DNA from 2 places in the Cellvibrio sp. 25HG11W-0 genome. Region 1 is predicted to be linked to the other one. Evidence: predicted binding sites of a transcription regulator. Region 1 holds the regulator's gene; the other holds the start of a gene.
What was found. Region 1 encodes sigma-54, which starts transcription at its own class of promoters, with help from an activator protein. Its sites were predicted from a motif close to TGGCACANNNNTTGCNNT; they were not measured.

Region 1 (7,341 bases):
CCTTACTTGCTTCGATAAGGATAAAAGGAGGCTTGTAGGTGGCGATAGTGTGTTGATGCTTGCGCGCGTTATTACTCGCCTTCTTCGAAGCGGTCTGCAATCAGTGCGCGTATGGCATCCATTGCGGCTGTGGCATCTTCGCCTTCGCAGCTAATTTCAAGTGCTGTGCCCATGCTGGCAGCAAGTAGCATGAGCGACATGACACTTTTGGCGTCTACCCAAGAGCCTGTGCCGCCATTCAGCCGAGCTTGCACCCGCGCTTGGTGTTGATTGGCGAGGGTGGCGAGCTTGGCGGCGGCGCGCGCATGGAGCCCTTTGCGATTAATAATAGGGTGAGTTTCAGTCAGCATGGCTTAGCTTTTTGTGTGTTTGTTAATGTCGCGATGGCGAACTTGCACATCGTGAAAGCTTTGATCAAAGCGCGCCAGCAGGCGCTCGCTGAGATAGACCGAGCGGTGTTGGCCACCAGTGCAACCTACGGCGATGGTGATATAGCTGCGATTGTTGGCTTGGTAGCGCGGCAGCCAGCGCTCAAGGTAGCGCTCTATGTCCTCGCGCATTTCGGTAACGGTGACCTGCTCTTCGAGGAACTCAATCACGGCTTGATCTTTACCCGTTAGCGGCCTTAAGTCGGAGCGCCAATGGGGGTTGGGCAGGCAGCGCGCATCGAACACGAGATCGGCATTGACCGGTAAGCCATGTTTGAATCCGAAAGATTCAAAGAGTATGGCCATAGTCGATTCAGCGCGGCCAACGATGCGTTCTTTGACCAGATCGCGCAGTTCGTGAAGGTTGAGGTGGCTGGTGTCTATGACTTGGTCAGCGGCGTCGCGAATGGGTTCTAACAACTGCTGTTCGGCACTAATTGCCTCTGCGAGACTGGTGTGTGTGTCACTCAGCGGGTGTTTGCGGCGAGTTTCGCTAAAGCGTTGAATCAGTACTGCAGGTTGTGAATCTAAAAAGAGTGTGCGAAAGGGAAGGTGTGCTTCTTTTAAGGTGCTGATCATTTCGGGGAAAATGTCGAGATCCTGCCAAGCATTGCGCACATCAATTCCAATAGCAAAACGTTGGCTATCGTCTTTGTGGATTTGAATTTGGGCAACGAGTGCAGGTAGCAGGCTTACAGGCAGGTTATCGATACAGTTAAAGCCCACATCCTCCAATACATGGAGTGCGGTACTTTTGCCGGAGCCAGATAAACCGCTCACTATTACAAGATGCATAGGGCTGTCCTTTTTAAAACTTCTTTTAAGACCGCTTTGGCGCTGTTTTAAATCAACCAAGTTACCGGAAAGAGTAAAGCGGCTGCTCGATGTAGGTTTGTGAATTAAGCAATTGCTGCTTGGTAGAGCGATTCGTCATCAGTCGCTGCACGCAGTTTTTGGCGATAATCCGCATCATTGAGTGCGCCCGCTAAGGCCGCTAAATTTTGCAGATGTTCGTCGTGTGCGTCTTCCGGCACCAACATAGCAAAGAGTATATCGACGGGTTGTGAATCTATGGCGTCGAAATCTATGGGTTCTACGAGGGTGATGAGCGCCCCGAGCGTGGTTGTGCATTTATCCACGCGGCAATGAGGTATGGCAATGCCGTGGCCTATACCTGTAGAGCCTAGGCGTTCGCGTGCCACAAGGCGGCGAAAAAGGTCGTCTGCATCAATGCTGGGAACGTCTTCGGCAATGGCATTGGCAAGTAATTCCAATGCGCGTTTTTTACTGCCGCCTTCGAGCCCGCAGAGAGTGCGGTTGGGACTGATGATGGATTGAATTTGCATAACATTGACGATGTGTGAACATCTCTCAGCAGGGATGGTTGCCCATCGGGGTTGGTACAAAACTGTTTTTGGGCCGCCCTAAATGCCGATTGTGTGGCGCTTAGGGCAGCTGGGCAACCGGCTAGCGGTGGCTGCGCATCTTTTCTTTGTGCTTAATTAACTGGCGATCAAGCTTGTCGGCCAATGCATCTATGGCAGCATAGAGATCTTCATGGGTGGCGTCGGCAAATATATCTTTGCCACTCACATGCATGGTCGCTTCTGCTTTTTGAATTAATTTATCCACCGAGAGAATAACCTGGGTGCTGGTAATGCGGTCATGGTGATGGCTAAGGCGCTCTATTTTGCTGGTGACGTAGTCTCTGAGCGCTTCGGTAACTTCCAGATGATGACCACTGATGTTTATTTGCATAGATACTTCCTCTAGGTAGACACAAAAGTGTTGTGCGAGCACAACCGCGCAAACATCCTTGATAAATTTGATCCAATCAAAATCAGTTTAAGACAGTTGAAATATACTGCCTTCGTTAAAGTATTTTCCGTTCGTTTGACGGTGGAATATTGAGTGACTCGCGATACTTGGCGATGGTGCGACGCGCTACTTGAATGCCTTGCTCGGCTAATAAGTCGGTAATTTTGCTGTCGCTTAGGGGTTTCTTTTGGTTTTCTGCGCTCACCAGTTTTTTAATGATCGCACGGATTGCCGTTGAAGAGCATTCGCCGCCGCTGTCAGTACTGACATGACTGGAGAAAAAGTATTTAAGTTCAAATATGCCCTGGGGGGTGTGCATGTATTTCTGTGTGGTTACGCGCGAAATGGTTGATTCGTGCATTTCTACAATTTCGGCAATGTCGTGTAATACCAGAGGCTTCATGGCTTCGGGGCCGTAATCGAGAAAGCCGCGTTGTTTTTCGACAATACAGCTGGCGACTTTGAGCAGGGTTTCATTGCGGCTTTGCAGGCTTTTCAAAAACCAGCGGGCCTCTTGCAGGTTATCTTTTAAAAATGTGTTGTCGGTGCTGGAGTCGGCACGCTTCACCATGGACGCATAGCCGGAGTTAATGCGTAGGCGCGGTGCTATATCGGGGTTGAGTTCTACTACCCAGCGCCCTTCGCGCTTATCGACAAATACATCGGGCACCACATATTCCGTGTCGCCGCTTTCAATGATATCGCCGGGGCGGGGGTTTAGGCCTTGGATAAGGCTGACTGCAATACTCAAATCCGCTTCTTTGAGCTTGGTGCGACGCATTAATTGGCGGTAATCGCGGCTGCCTAGCAGCGGCAGGTATAGCTTGGCAATCAGCTTGGCAGATTCTAGCAGTGGGGTTTTAGGGTCATATTGCTGCAGTTGTACCAGCAGGCATTCCGCGAGGTTTTGGCTGCAGACACCACAGGGGTCAAACTGTTGGAGGCGATGTTGCACGGCGACCACTTCGTCTAACTCAAGGTCGGTAAAGTCTTGCAGTAGGCCTTCGTAAATATCCTCAATGGTAATGGAGAGCATACCGCTCGGCTCTACCGCATCGATAATGGCCATAGCGACTATGCGGTCCGTATCTGACATGGGGGTCAGATTGAGCTGCCACATCAAGTGATCGTAAAGGGAGTCGGTAGCGGCGCGACGGCTTTCAAAATCATTGTCGTCGTTATCGTAGTTGCTGGAGGCGCTGGAGCTGGATGATTGATATACATCATCCCAGCTGGTGTCGACAGGGAGATCACTGGGAATGGATTCGTTCCATTCGCTAGCGCTCTCGCTAAAGGTGTCGCCCTCGCCAAAACCGTCGCCATCGCCGTAGAGATCGTTGTCGGGGGTGCTTTCGCTAAAGCTGTCTGCGCCTGCATCGGTAGAGCTGTAGGTATCGGTTAGCTTGTCGTTGAGGGAGAACTCATCATCGCTGCTGTTTTTTGTCTCGGTAGCAATTTCTTGCTTGCGGTCATAATCGGCACTGTCTTGCTCGCCCGTAGCTTGACCGCTATCTGAGCCTTCGAAGCCTTCTTCGACCTCTAGCATGGGGTTAGATTCTAGCGCCTCTTGAATCTCTTGTTGCAGATCTAGAGTGGAGAGTTGCAGCAGGCGAATGGCCTGTTGCAGCTGCGGAGTCATGGTCAGTTGTTGACCGAGTTTTAGCTGGAGAGATTGCTTCATTATGAGAACGACAAACCCTTAACGCAGGATGAAAACGAACATCGGATAGGTAGAGTTTAGACAGGGTTTGGCTTGCAAGCAATAAGGCTAAGCAATCTTTATGCCTAGAGTGCATTTTTTGATCATTGTCAAGTGGGAGTTTGCGGTGTTAAGTACAGTTAATTTGGGGTTAGCAATGAATGCGGGGCTTAGCTGAGTTGCCGAAAAAACACTCAGCTGGCCGCTATATAAGATTGGCTGATGTTATAGCCTGAAATTTTCGCCCAAATAGACTGCGCGCACTTGGCTGTTGTTTAACACGGTTTCGGGTGTGCCCTCGGCGATGATGCGGCCTTCGCTCACGATGTAGGCGGTCTCGCAGATGTCGAGGGTTTCGCGCACGTTGTGGTCGGTGATGAGTACGCCAATACCGCGATCCTTGAGGTGGCGAACAATTTCTTTAATATCGTTTACCGAAATAGGGTCGACCCCGGCAAAGGGTTCATCGAGCAAAATAAATTTGGGGTCTGTAGCGAGTGCGCGCGCGATTTCTACGCGGCGGCGTTCACCACCCGAGAGCGCCATGCCGAGGCTGTCGCGAATATGGGTGATGTGAAATTCTGCCAGCAGTGACTCGAGCTTGGCGAGACGCTGTTTGCGGTTCAGGTCGCTGCGGGTTTCGAGAATCGCCATGATGTTGTCGGCGACAGTCAGCTTGCGAAAGATTGAGGCTTCTTGCGGTAAATAGCCGATGCCTGCGCGCGCGCGGCCGTGAATGGGCAGGTGCGTAATATCTTGGTCATCGATATGGACGCTGCCCATATCGGCGGGTACTAGCCCGGCGATCATGTAGAAACAGGTGGTTTTCCCCGCACCGTTTGGGCCGAGCAGGCCGACGATACTACCGCTGTTGACGGTGATAGATACATCTATAACCACTTTTCGTTTTTTGTAGCTTTTTGCGAGGTTTCGGGCAAACAGGCTGGCCATAGCAATTAGTTTTTCACGTCAGATTTTGGTGGGATTACAATTTCAATGCGCTGATTATTGCCGCCTTTGGTGTTGCCGGCAGCTTTCATAACTTCTTTTACGAGATCGTAATCAATCGTTGGGCCGCTCATGACCGCGCCATCTTGTTCGAGCGAGGCGTTTTCTACCAGCAGCAGATGTTCTTTGTTAGGCGTGTAGGTAATGCTATTGGCTGATGCGGTAATCACGCCTTGAGCGGCTTCAGGCTGCTGTTGGAAGCGCGCTGGCATGCCAGTGGCGAGCATTTTTTTTACGGAGCTATCAGGATTGGTTTGGATAATTATTTTGTCGGCGGTGATTACTAGCGAGCCCTGCTGAATTTGCACGGCGCCAGTATAGGTGGCGATCCCGTTCTTTTGATCGACGACCAAGCGATCAGCGGAACCGTGAATGGTTTCATTTTTGTCACTGGGCAGCGCTAGGCTTTGGCTGCTAAATTGACAGCTAATAATCAGCAGTGCAAGGGTGGCAAAGCATTTAGCTCTAATCCTTAGCGCCGTGGGAACATATAAAAAGGGTTTAGCGAGGTTCATAAACGGCTTTGACCTGAGAGATTAATTCAATACGGCTTTCGTTCAGTTGTGCATTCATGCCGACTGCATCTATCTGACCTTTGGCGCTGCGCATCTTAACAGCTTTGTCTGTTTCGGCGAATTGCTCTTTGGGGCGCATGCGCAATTCGCTGGTGGTGATTTCAATCAGCCCGCGGCTGGTTGAGGTTTGTTGAATCACAACATTGTCGATGAGGCGCAATACTTGGCTGTCATTTTCACTGCGGCCTAATGCTGCACTCATATGCCAAGGCTCGGGCGTGTCGCTGCCATAAAATTCCATTTTGGGTTCGGTGATGAGGGTGAAGTCTGCAGCTGAGGGTGTTGTAGGGTCTGGCTGAAAGTGCGTCACCAGTGGTGTGGTGAGCTGAAAGTGCACGCGACCTTGATCATCGAACTCGCGTGTTTGTAATTCGCGCATATAAAATTGCGGGAAGCTGGAGCCGTCGGCAGTATTGTTATTTTGCAGGTCTTCTTTGGGTTTAAGTACTAGCAAAAAGAAACCCAGTAACAGCCCAACTAATAGCCAGGGCACAGGAATGTAGTGGTGGAGCTTATTAATACTGCGCATCAACATGGGTGTTCCAGTGTCGGTTGGTTTATCTGCGGGTTTTAGCGGTCGCTCAGTCTTTAATTACGGGCTGGGCGGCAAGTAATGACTGAGTGCGGCGTTAAAAGTGCCCTGTGCTTGCATTAATAAATCACAGGCGGCACGCACTGCACCTTCGCCTCCTCGCTCTTTAGTTTGCCAATGGGCGCGTTCAGCCACGCTGAAGTGTGCGTTGGCAACTGTGAATGCCAGCCCAACGCGGGTCATTACGGTGAGGTCGGGCCAGTCGTCGCCCATGAACGCAATGTTTTCTAATTCCATGGGGTGTTCTTGCAAAATCTCTTGCAGGGCTTCCCACTTGTCTTCGCGACCTTGCACCAAAATGGTAATACCTAAATCGGCGGCGCGACGTGCGACCAAATTGCTGGTGCGACCGGTGATTATGCCTACTTGCACGCCAGTTTTTTGCAGGGTTTTAATGCCTTGGCCATCGAGCGTGCTGAAGGATTTAAATTCTTCGCCCTGATTGCCAAAAAACAGGCGGCCATCAGTCAGTACGCCATCGACATCTAAAAGTAGAAGTTTAATGCGCGCAGCGCGGGTTTGCAGTTCGGGATTCATACTTATTTTGATCCTGTATGTCGTTTCTTAGGGACGAAGATGTTCAGGCAAGATTACTTAGATAATGCCAGCGCGCAGTATGTCGTTAATTTTCACAACACCTATTAGCTGTTGCTGCTCATCAGTCACCAGAAGCACATTGATTTTTGTTTCCTCCATGACCCTTAAGGCTTCGGCGGCGAGCATGGTGCTGCTTAGCGTTTTGGGGTTGGGGTTCATCAGCTCGTTTACCTTGGCGATGCGAATATCTATGCCCTTGTCGATACTGCGGCGCAAGTCGCCGTCGGTGTAAATGCCGAGCAAGCAGTTGTGCTCGTCCATGACAGTGGTCATGCCAAAACCTTTGTCGGTCATGACCATCAATGCTTGAGAGAGCGATGCATCGGGTGCGACACGCGGAATGTCGGCACCGGTGTGCATTATGTCGCTCAGACGCATAAGCAACTTGCGACCGAGGGCGCCACCGGGATGTGAGAAGGCAAAGTCTTCTGCGGTAAAACCGCGCGCTTCCAGCAGCGCTATGGCGAGCGCATCGCCCATTACCAAGGTGGCAGTAGTGCTGGAGGTGGGCGCGAGATCAAGCGGGCAGGCTTCGCTGACGACGCTGATATCCAAATTGACTTCAGCGACCTCCCCCAGAATAGAGTGGGGCTTGCTACACATGCTGATAATTTTAATACCGGC
Region 2 (7,341 bases), 2.2 Mb from region 1:
TAGATACATCCTCGCGTACTCTAATAATCGCTTCGGTGTATATTTTGTTGCCCGCGGCGCCCGCAACAGACGTCAGCGCATCAATTAAAGGGACACCTGCAGCAAACGTTGTTGCAAGAGTACGCGCAAAGCGGGCCATTACCGATAGATATAGTATTTGACCAATAATGGGTGCCTTAAGCATGTATTTGTCTACTAAGTACTCAAATTTTGGAGATCGACGAACTGCCTCTTTAAATAGAAAAAAGCTCGTGATCATGCCTATTAAAATCATAAACCAATAAGCTTGAGCCAGCTCTGAAAGGTTTAAAACAAATAAGGTAAATGCGGGTAACTCCGCTCCAAAGCTGCTAAATGTAGATGCAAATTGAGGCACGACTTTTACCAGTAATATTCCAGTAACGACTATGGCAACAACGACTACAGCTATAGGGTAGCTAAGTGCTTTTTTAATTTTTGCTTTGAGGGATTCAGTTTTTTCTTTGTAGGTGGCGATTCTGTCGAGCATGGTTTCAAGTGCGCCAGACTGTTCGCCTGCATCTACGAGATTACAAAATAGGTCGTCAAAATATTTTGGATGCTCTTTTAATGAGTTCGCGAAACCACCACCTGCTGCGACACTATCGCGAATAGTGAGCACTAGTTTACGCAAATTAGGGTTGTCTAAACCATCGGCTACTATATCGAAAGCTTGTACTAGAGGGACGCCCGCTTTCATCATGGTGGCCATTTGGCGAGAGAAAACGGCTATGTCAGCAGGTTTAATGGCCTTACCACCAGTGCCAAAAAGAGGCTTTGATTTTTTGCTGACAGATTTTACATTAATGCCTTGCTTTAACAGGAGTGCTTTAACAATTGCAGGGCTGGTACCATTGGTCTCGCCTTGGATTTTATTGCCACGTTTATCCGTGCCCTTATATACATAGGTATTCGATGTTGGCTGTTGCTTAGCTTTTGTCGTAGATTTCGTTTTGGTTGCTGTAATACTTGCCATAGGTTAATCCTTGGTAACTCGATTAGCCTCTTCAAGGCTGGTCATTCCCATTGCTACTTTGCGCAATGCGGAAACACGTAAATTATTAAAGCCTGCTTCTTTCGCGGCGCGCGCAATTTGGAGCGAATTGCCGCCCTCCATTATAAGGTTGGCGATTGTGGGGGTAATGCGAACCACTTCATAAACGCCCACCCTGCCGCGATAGCCTCCCGTGCATTTTTCACAGCCTACGGCGTGAAAAAGTTGAAACTCTTCGCGTGGAATGCCAATTTCATCAAAGCCTTCCTGTGTAAGTATGTCGGCAGGAATGTCTGTGGCGACTTTTTTGCAGCTAGGGCAGAGGCGTCGTGCAAGGCGTTGAGCAATAATCAAGCTCACACTGGTTGCAATATTAAACGCAGGAACCCCCATATTCATCAAGCGGGTCAATGTTTCAGGGGCGCTATTGGTGTGAAGGGTAGAAAGCACCAAGTGACCTGTTTGCGCAGCTTTAATGGCAATTTCTGCGGTTTCTAGGTCACGGATTTCCCCTACCATCACTATGTCGGGGTCTTGGCGTAAGAAGGAGCGCAAGGCTTCCGCAAAGGTAAGCCCGACTTTGGTATTCATTTGAACTTGGTTAATTCCCTCAAGGTTTATTTCGACGGGGTCTTCTGCGGTCGAAATATTTAACTCAGGAGTATTAAGAATGTTAAGGCCCGTATAGAGTGAGACGGTTTTACCGCTACCGGTTGGGCCAGTCACTAAAATCATACCCTGCGACTGAGCCAGAGCATCCATAAAGAGCTTTTTCTGAACATCTTCGTAGCCTAAGGCATCAATACCTAATTTTGCGGAGCTGGGGTCCAGAATACGCAGTACAATCTTTTCGCCAAAGAGTGTGGGTAGAGTGTTGACACGAAAATCGATGGCGCGAGTTTTTGATACCTTCAGTTTTATGCGGCCGTCTTGAGGAACTCGGCGCTCAGAAATATCCATTTGCGACATAACTTTTAAGCGAGCTGCCATGCGGAATGCAAGATTTACGGGTGGGCGCGACACTTCGTGTAAAACGCCATCAGTACGGAAGCGAATTCGATAAGATTTCTCATAGGGCTCAAAGTGGATGTCAGAAGCGCCTCCTTTGATTGCATCGAGCAGGACTTTGTTTATATATTTAACGATTGGCGCTTCGTCAGCTTCAAGGCCATCCTTATCCTCGGCTGGGTGGTTGTTATCAATAGTCTCAACGTCCATATCATCGAGATCATCATCGAGCCCTCCTAGTGCGTCTCCGAGAGTCTCTTCTTGTGCATTCAGGTACTTTTCAATGGCAACTTTAAGCTTGTCTGCCTCGACGAGAACTGCCTCGGTATTGATTCCGGTGTTAAATTTTATCTCATCGAGCGCATGTAGGTCGGTGGGGTCAGTAACGGCCAGAAAAAGGCGATTGCCGCGGCGCGCTAAAGGTAGGGTGTGATGCTTTTTGATGAGTTTATCGTCGACTAGTTTCTGCGGTATTCCCTCGCGAATAAGCGCATCTAAATCGAATATCGGGGAGCCAAACTCTTCGGCGGCGACTTGGGCTATAGTGCGTGCATCAAGAATAGAATGCACAACAAGATGCTGTACAAATGGAACCTTGTCTTTTGTTGCCTGTAGCGTTGCTTTGCGTGCAAGCTCCAGATCCAATAAGTTATCCGCTACGAGGCGGCGCGCTAAACCATTCAGGGTGACGGCTGGGGAGTTCATACAACGAATTACCTGAGGTTGGGTGGGAATTTGGAGGCGCTGGCAGAGTGCATCCAAAATAGCTGCTCTTTGAGCAGCAAATCTTATGTGATCTAGTATTGCATCTCTTAATATGAATACAAGGGGCTAGTTACGCTAATTGATTGTAGCTGTGTGTATTATTTGATTTGATTTTGTCACTTGATGACAAAAATTGTCACAAGGGCGGTTGTAAGCATGCGCAGCAAGTTTTGGATTTGGAGCGTGAGTTTTGATTTCAAGCTTTAGATTGTTGGTGTGCGCTAAATGAAGACAGCGTTACTTGGTAGTTGGCACGGTGATTGCTCTTTCCTTATTGTGTTTCCAAAAAACGTAATTTAGTCGTTCTTAATCCTCGGAGATTTCTATGAAAAAAACAATGCAAAGTGGTTTTACCCTGATTGAATTGATGATCGTTGTTGCGATTATCGGTATTTTGGCTGCAATTGCGTTGCCTGCGTACCAAGACTATACCGTTCGCGCCAAAGTGGGCGAGGCAATTATTGCTGGTTCTGCTGCAAAAGGCCTGATGAGTGAAGCGTTTCAAACTGACGGTATTACCGGCTTGACTGCTGCAGCTACAGGCTTCAATGCCACCGCTCTGGCAGAAAGACAATCTAAGTATGTACAAGATGTAACAATTCAGACAGCTACGCCTTGGACTATTACTGTCGTTTTGCGTGCGACGGCCGAAAATGGTATTCCAACCGGTCTGAATCTTACAACATTAACATTCACACCTAATGTGCAAGGTGCTGCCCCTACTGCGGCATCTGCGGGTGCTGTTGATTGGGCGTGCGGTAGTGCAACCGTTCAGACCGCGACAGCTCGTTTATTGGCAAGTCGTGCAGTGGGTACTATGCCAGCAAAGTATGCGCCGTCTGAGTGTCGTTAATTTGTTAGATAATTAAACATTAGATTTAATGACGCCCGCTTGCGGGCGTTTTTTTTGGAGAATTTTTTATGATTTCTATTTTGGCGTTAAATAGATATCAAGCGTCTTTTATGCATCTACTGGCCTCCATTGGAGTTGTTGGGCTGGTTGCGGCGCTAGTTTTTTTGCTCTGGTATCCTGGGTTACTGGCCTACGCGAGTGGTGTTTATGAGATCTTTGTATTATTGCTTTTGGTTGACTGGGTATTGGGGCCGCTTATCACGCTCATTATTTTTAACCCTAAAAAGCGCGAATTAAAACGAGACATGATGTTTGTGGTACTAATTCAATTGGGTGCTTTGTTTTATGGTGTGGTGGTGTTGTTTCTCGCGCGGCCTGTTTATTTGGTGTTTAACGCAGACAGGTTTGATGTTGTATATGCGAATGAAATAACAAAGGAAGATTTGCTGGCTGTTACTAAGCCAGAATTTAAAAGGTTGCCTCTATTCGGCCCGAAAGTCATAGGGGCAAGGCTGCCTGAAAATGAACAGGAGGCACGGGATATTGTCTTGGCGGCAGTGTCTGGGGGGCGCGATGTACAAAACATCCCGGAATATTATGTGGAATATGATGAAATAGAGCAGGATGTAAAGCAGCAACTTAGGGGGTTAGATCAATTACGCAGGCTCAATGGAGAAAACATTCAGTCTGAGTTGGATGAGTTTATTGGACTGTGCGCGTCCAAATGTGACGAAATTGGGTACATCCCCTTAATTGGAAGGGCCCATGATTTGACGGTATTTGTTGATGCTAATAATTCAAAGATTTTAAAAATAAGCAAATTAAAACCGTTGGGGGGAATTTTTGCGAGAGATGTAAAAAAGTAATGCAATAAAACAAATAAAGTCGATGTGGCATTTTTTTTGCTGAATAGGAAGGGATGCTAAAAATTATAGAGGGTGAATATAGTGAAGCAAAAAGATGATGGGTTTACATTGATCGAGTTAATGATTGTAGTGGCAATCATTGGGATTCTGGCTGCAATAGCGTTGCCTGCATATCAAGACTATACCGTTCGAGCAAAATTAGGTGAGGGGCTGATTGCTGCTTCTGCAGTAAAAGCACTAATGAGTGAAGCGTATCAAACAGACAGCACTATTGGCATGACAGCCGCTGCCACAAGGTATAACGCCAGTGCTATTACTGAAAGACAATCAAAATATATTGCTGACCTTAGGGTTGTGGAAGGTACTCCTTGGACAATATCTGTTTTTGTGCTCGCAACTGCGGCTAATGGAATACCCACTACGCTTAACGGTACCACTCTGACTTTTTCACCGAATGTACAGGGTGTTGTTCCTATTCCTTCATCTGTTGGTGCAATTGATTGGGCTTGCGGCAGCTCTACGGTAACAACCGCAACCGCGCGAGGTTTGACAAATCGCCCATTAGGAACATTGCCAGCAAAGTATGCTCCGAGTGAATGTAAGTAAGGTGTTATATGACAATCCGCATCGATAAATCCATCGCTTTACAGTGTTTCGTCAGCGAGCCTATAGAAATATAATCTACCCCCGTTTCGGCAACTGTTATCAGGTTTTCTTTTGTGATGTTGCCTGAGGCCTCTAATTTTGCTTTGCCATTGCTTAGCGAAACTGCAGTGCGCATGTCTTCCAGCGACAATTCATCGAGCATAATAATATCGGCTTGCGCATTCAGTGCCTGAGCGAATTCCTCTAAGTTTTCCACTTCAACTTCTATCGGTTTGTTGGGCGCCACCTCGCGTGCTTGTGCTATTGCTTGTGCAATTCCACCACAGGCGGCTATGTGGTTTTCTTTGATTAAAAAGGCATCATACAAACCAATGCGATGGTTTTTTCCGCCGCCGCAGAGCACTGCGTATTTTTGTGCACTGCGTAACCCTGGAATGGTTTTGCGTGTATCCAAAAGTTTTACGTTTGTGTGTGCAATTAACTGCGTGTATTGGTGAGTTGTAGTGGCGGTGCCTGAAAGGGTTTGAACAAAATTCAGGGCGCTTCTTTCACCTGTTAACAAACTGCGCGCATTACCTTTTAGTGTAAATAGTAACTCGCTGGCTGATAATTGATCGCCGTCTTGTACATGCCATTCGATGCTAACGTGAGGATCTAATTGCCTAAAAACTTCAGTTACCCAAGCTTGACCACAAAAAATACCGGGTTCGCGCGTAATAATTTTGGCGTCCGCCTGCTGTTCTGCGGGAATGAGTTGTGCGGTAATGTCGCCTGAGCCTACATCTTCTGCTAAAGCTGCCGTGACACTGCTGACGATATCTTGTTCAAGGTTTGAAATTGAGTGGGCGATGAGTTGCATTGGGCTGACCTGGTTATACAAATATGGATGGAATTCGGATGTTGATAGAGAAAAATAAGAGCACTAATTCCAAAAAATGATTAAAAAATACTAAGAATAAAACTCAGTTATTGCTATTTGTGATATGCCTCTCGATCTTATCATTTGCTTCCTAGATATGTCTTGCTCTTGGTTATACTTCAATTACCTAAGTTACCCCCTATTGGTAAATTGATCATGAGCGAAGCGAGTAAATCCGACCCCAAAAAGGTTGTACAGCTCAACGTAGAGCGCAACTCCAATGCGCAGTCTCAAATTGCTTTGGCGCGCCTGCCTGCCGCCATGCATACTTTACGCGACAAGTCGCGTCAGCTTCTACAGGTGTTGCTACGCGAGCTGTTTGAGCGCGTGGATGATGCGATGTTTGAGTTGGCTGATAAGGCCAATAATAATCATGATCAAAACATATATTTTGACTCTATGCGCGAAGTGCGAATTCGCCGTCGTGCCATGGAGACAACCTTCTTTCGCAGAATTGACATAAGTTTTGCCCAACTTCTTGATCACAACGCCTATCGTGAAGAATCTCAAGCGATTGATAAGCCTGTGTCTTTAGATGACTTGTCATTGGTGAAGAATGATGAGCTAGAGGAAATGGTCGCCACTGAGTCTATGGTCAATAAGGCGGGGGAGCAGTTTGCGGAAGCGATTCAGCATCTGACCCTGCGAATCGATCAGTTAGTGCCCATTAAGGTCTATCAAAAAAACAACCCGCTGGGTGTCGAAGTAATTTGTAATGCCTTTACCGAAGCTACACAAATTTTGCAGATAGATGTTAAAGCGAAGCTAGTGCTCTTTAAGTTATTTGATAATTTAGTGATGCGTAAACTAGGTCAGCTATTTGATAGCTTAAATAAAACACTTGTTGAAGCGAATGTGTTGCCGTCTTTGAAGCAGGAGTTGCAAAAGCCTAATAAAAAGAACACCTCAAATTTGGTGGGCGATCACTATGGTGCAGGATTAAGTGCGGGCTTTAATGGTGATGTTAATCGTGTTGCGAGTGACACGGGTGGTTTGAATTATGACGAGCAAACCAATCAAGTGTTGCTTAATTTGCGCGACTTACTTGGTTCAAATAGTCGCTCGTCTGCGCCTGCTGCTGGCGAAGAAATCACGACCCATAACTTATTAAAAGTATTGTCGCAGGTTCAGCATCAGCCTGCTGCGCAGGGCGCTCCGGTCAGCTTGCGTCAAATGTTAAATGAGCTCTTGCGCACGGAAGAGAAAGCGGCTGTTGCGATTAACCAAGTGGATGATGATGTCATCAATTTGGTGAGCATGATGTTTGAATTTATTTTGGATGATCGCAATTTAGCGGCGCCCATGAAGGCGC

Region 2: AC0KUT_RS04800 (pilin) is a predicted target of sigma-54. The motif match lies at 3,035-3,052, and genes of this name have one in related genera.

Annotation. Positions count from the first base shown of each region.
Region 1 is NZ_CM174230.1:3,839,959-3,847,299, reverse strand. It holds gene AC0KUT_RS16075 (HPr family phosphocarrier protein) at 72-350, opposite strand; gene rapZ (RNase adapter RapZ) at 354-1,223, opposite strand; gene ptsN (PTS IIA-like nitrogen regulatory protein PtsN) at 1,328-1,774, opposite strand; gene hpf (ribosome hibernation-promoting factor, HPF/YfiA family) at 1,896-2,186, opposite strand; gene AC0KUT_RS16055 (RNA polymerase factor sigma-54) at 2,302-3,927, opposite strand; gene lptB (LPS export ABC transporter ATP-binding protein) at 4,171-4,896, opposite strand; gene lptA (lipopolysaccharide transport periplasmic protein LptA) at 4,902-5,468, opposite strand; gene lptC (LPS export ABC transporter periplasmic protein LptC) at 5,455-6,063, opposite strand; gene AC0KUT_RS16035 (KdsC family phosphatase) at 6,121-6,657, opposite strand; gene AC0KUT_RS16030 (KpsF/GutQ family sugar-phosphate isomerase) at 6,715-7,341, opposite strand, start outside.
Region 2 is NZ_CM174230.1:1,147,324-1,154,664, forward strand. It holds gene AC0KUT_RS04790 (type II secretion system F family protein) at 1-994, opposite strand, end outside; gene pilB (type IV-A pilus assembly ATPase PilB) at 998-2,725, opposite strand; gene AC0KUT_RS04800 (pilin) at 3,111-3,638, shown strand; gene tfpZ (TfpX/TfpZ family type IV pilin accessory protein) at 3,749-4,504, shown strand; gene AC0KUT_RS04810 (pilin) at 4,625-5,110, shown strand; gene nadC (carboxylating nicotinate-nucleotide diphosphorylase) at 5,115-5,969, opposite strand; gene AC0KUT_RS04820 (DUF1631 domain-containing protein) at 6,186-7,341, shown strand, end outside.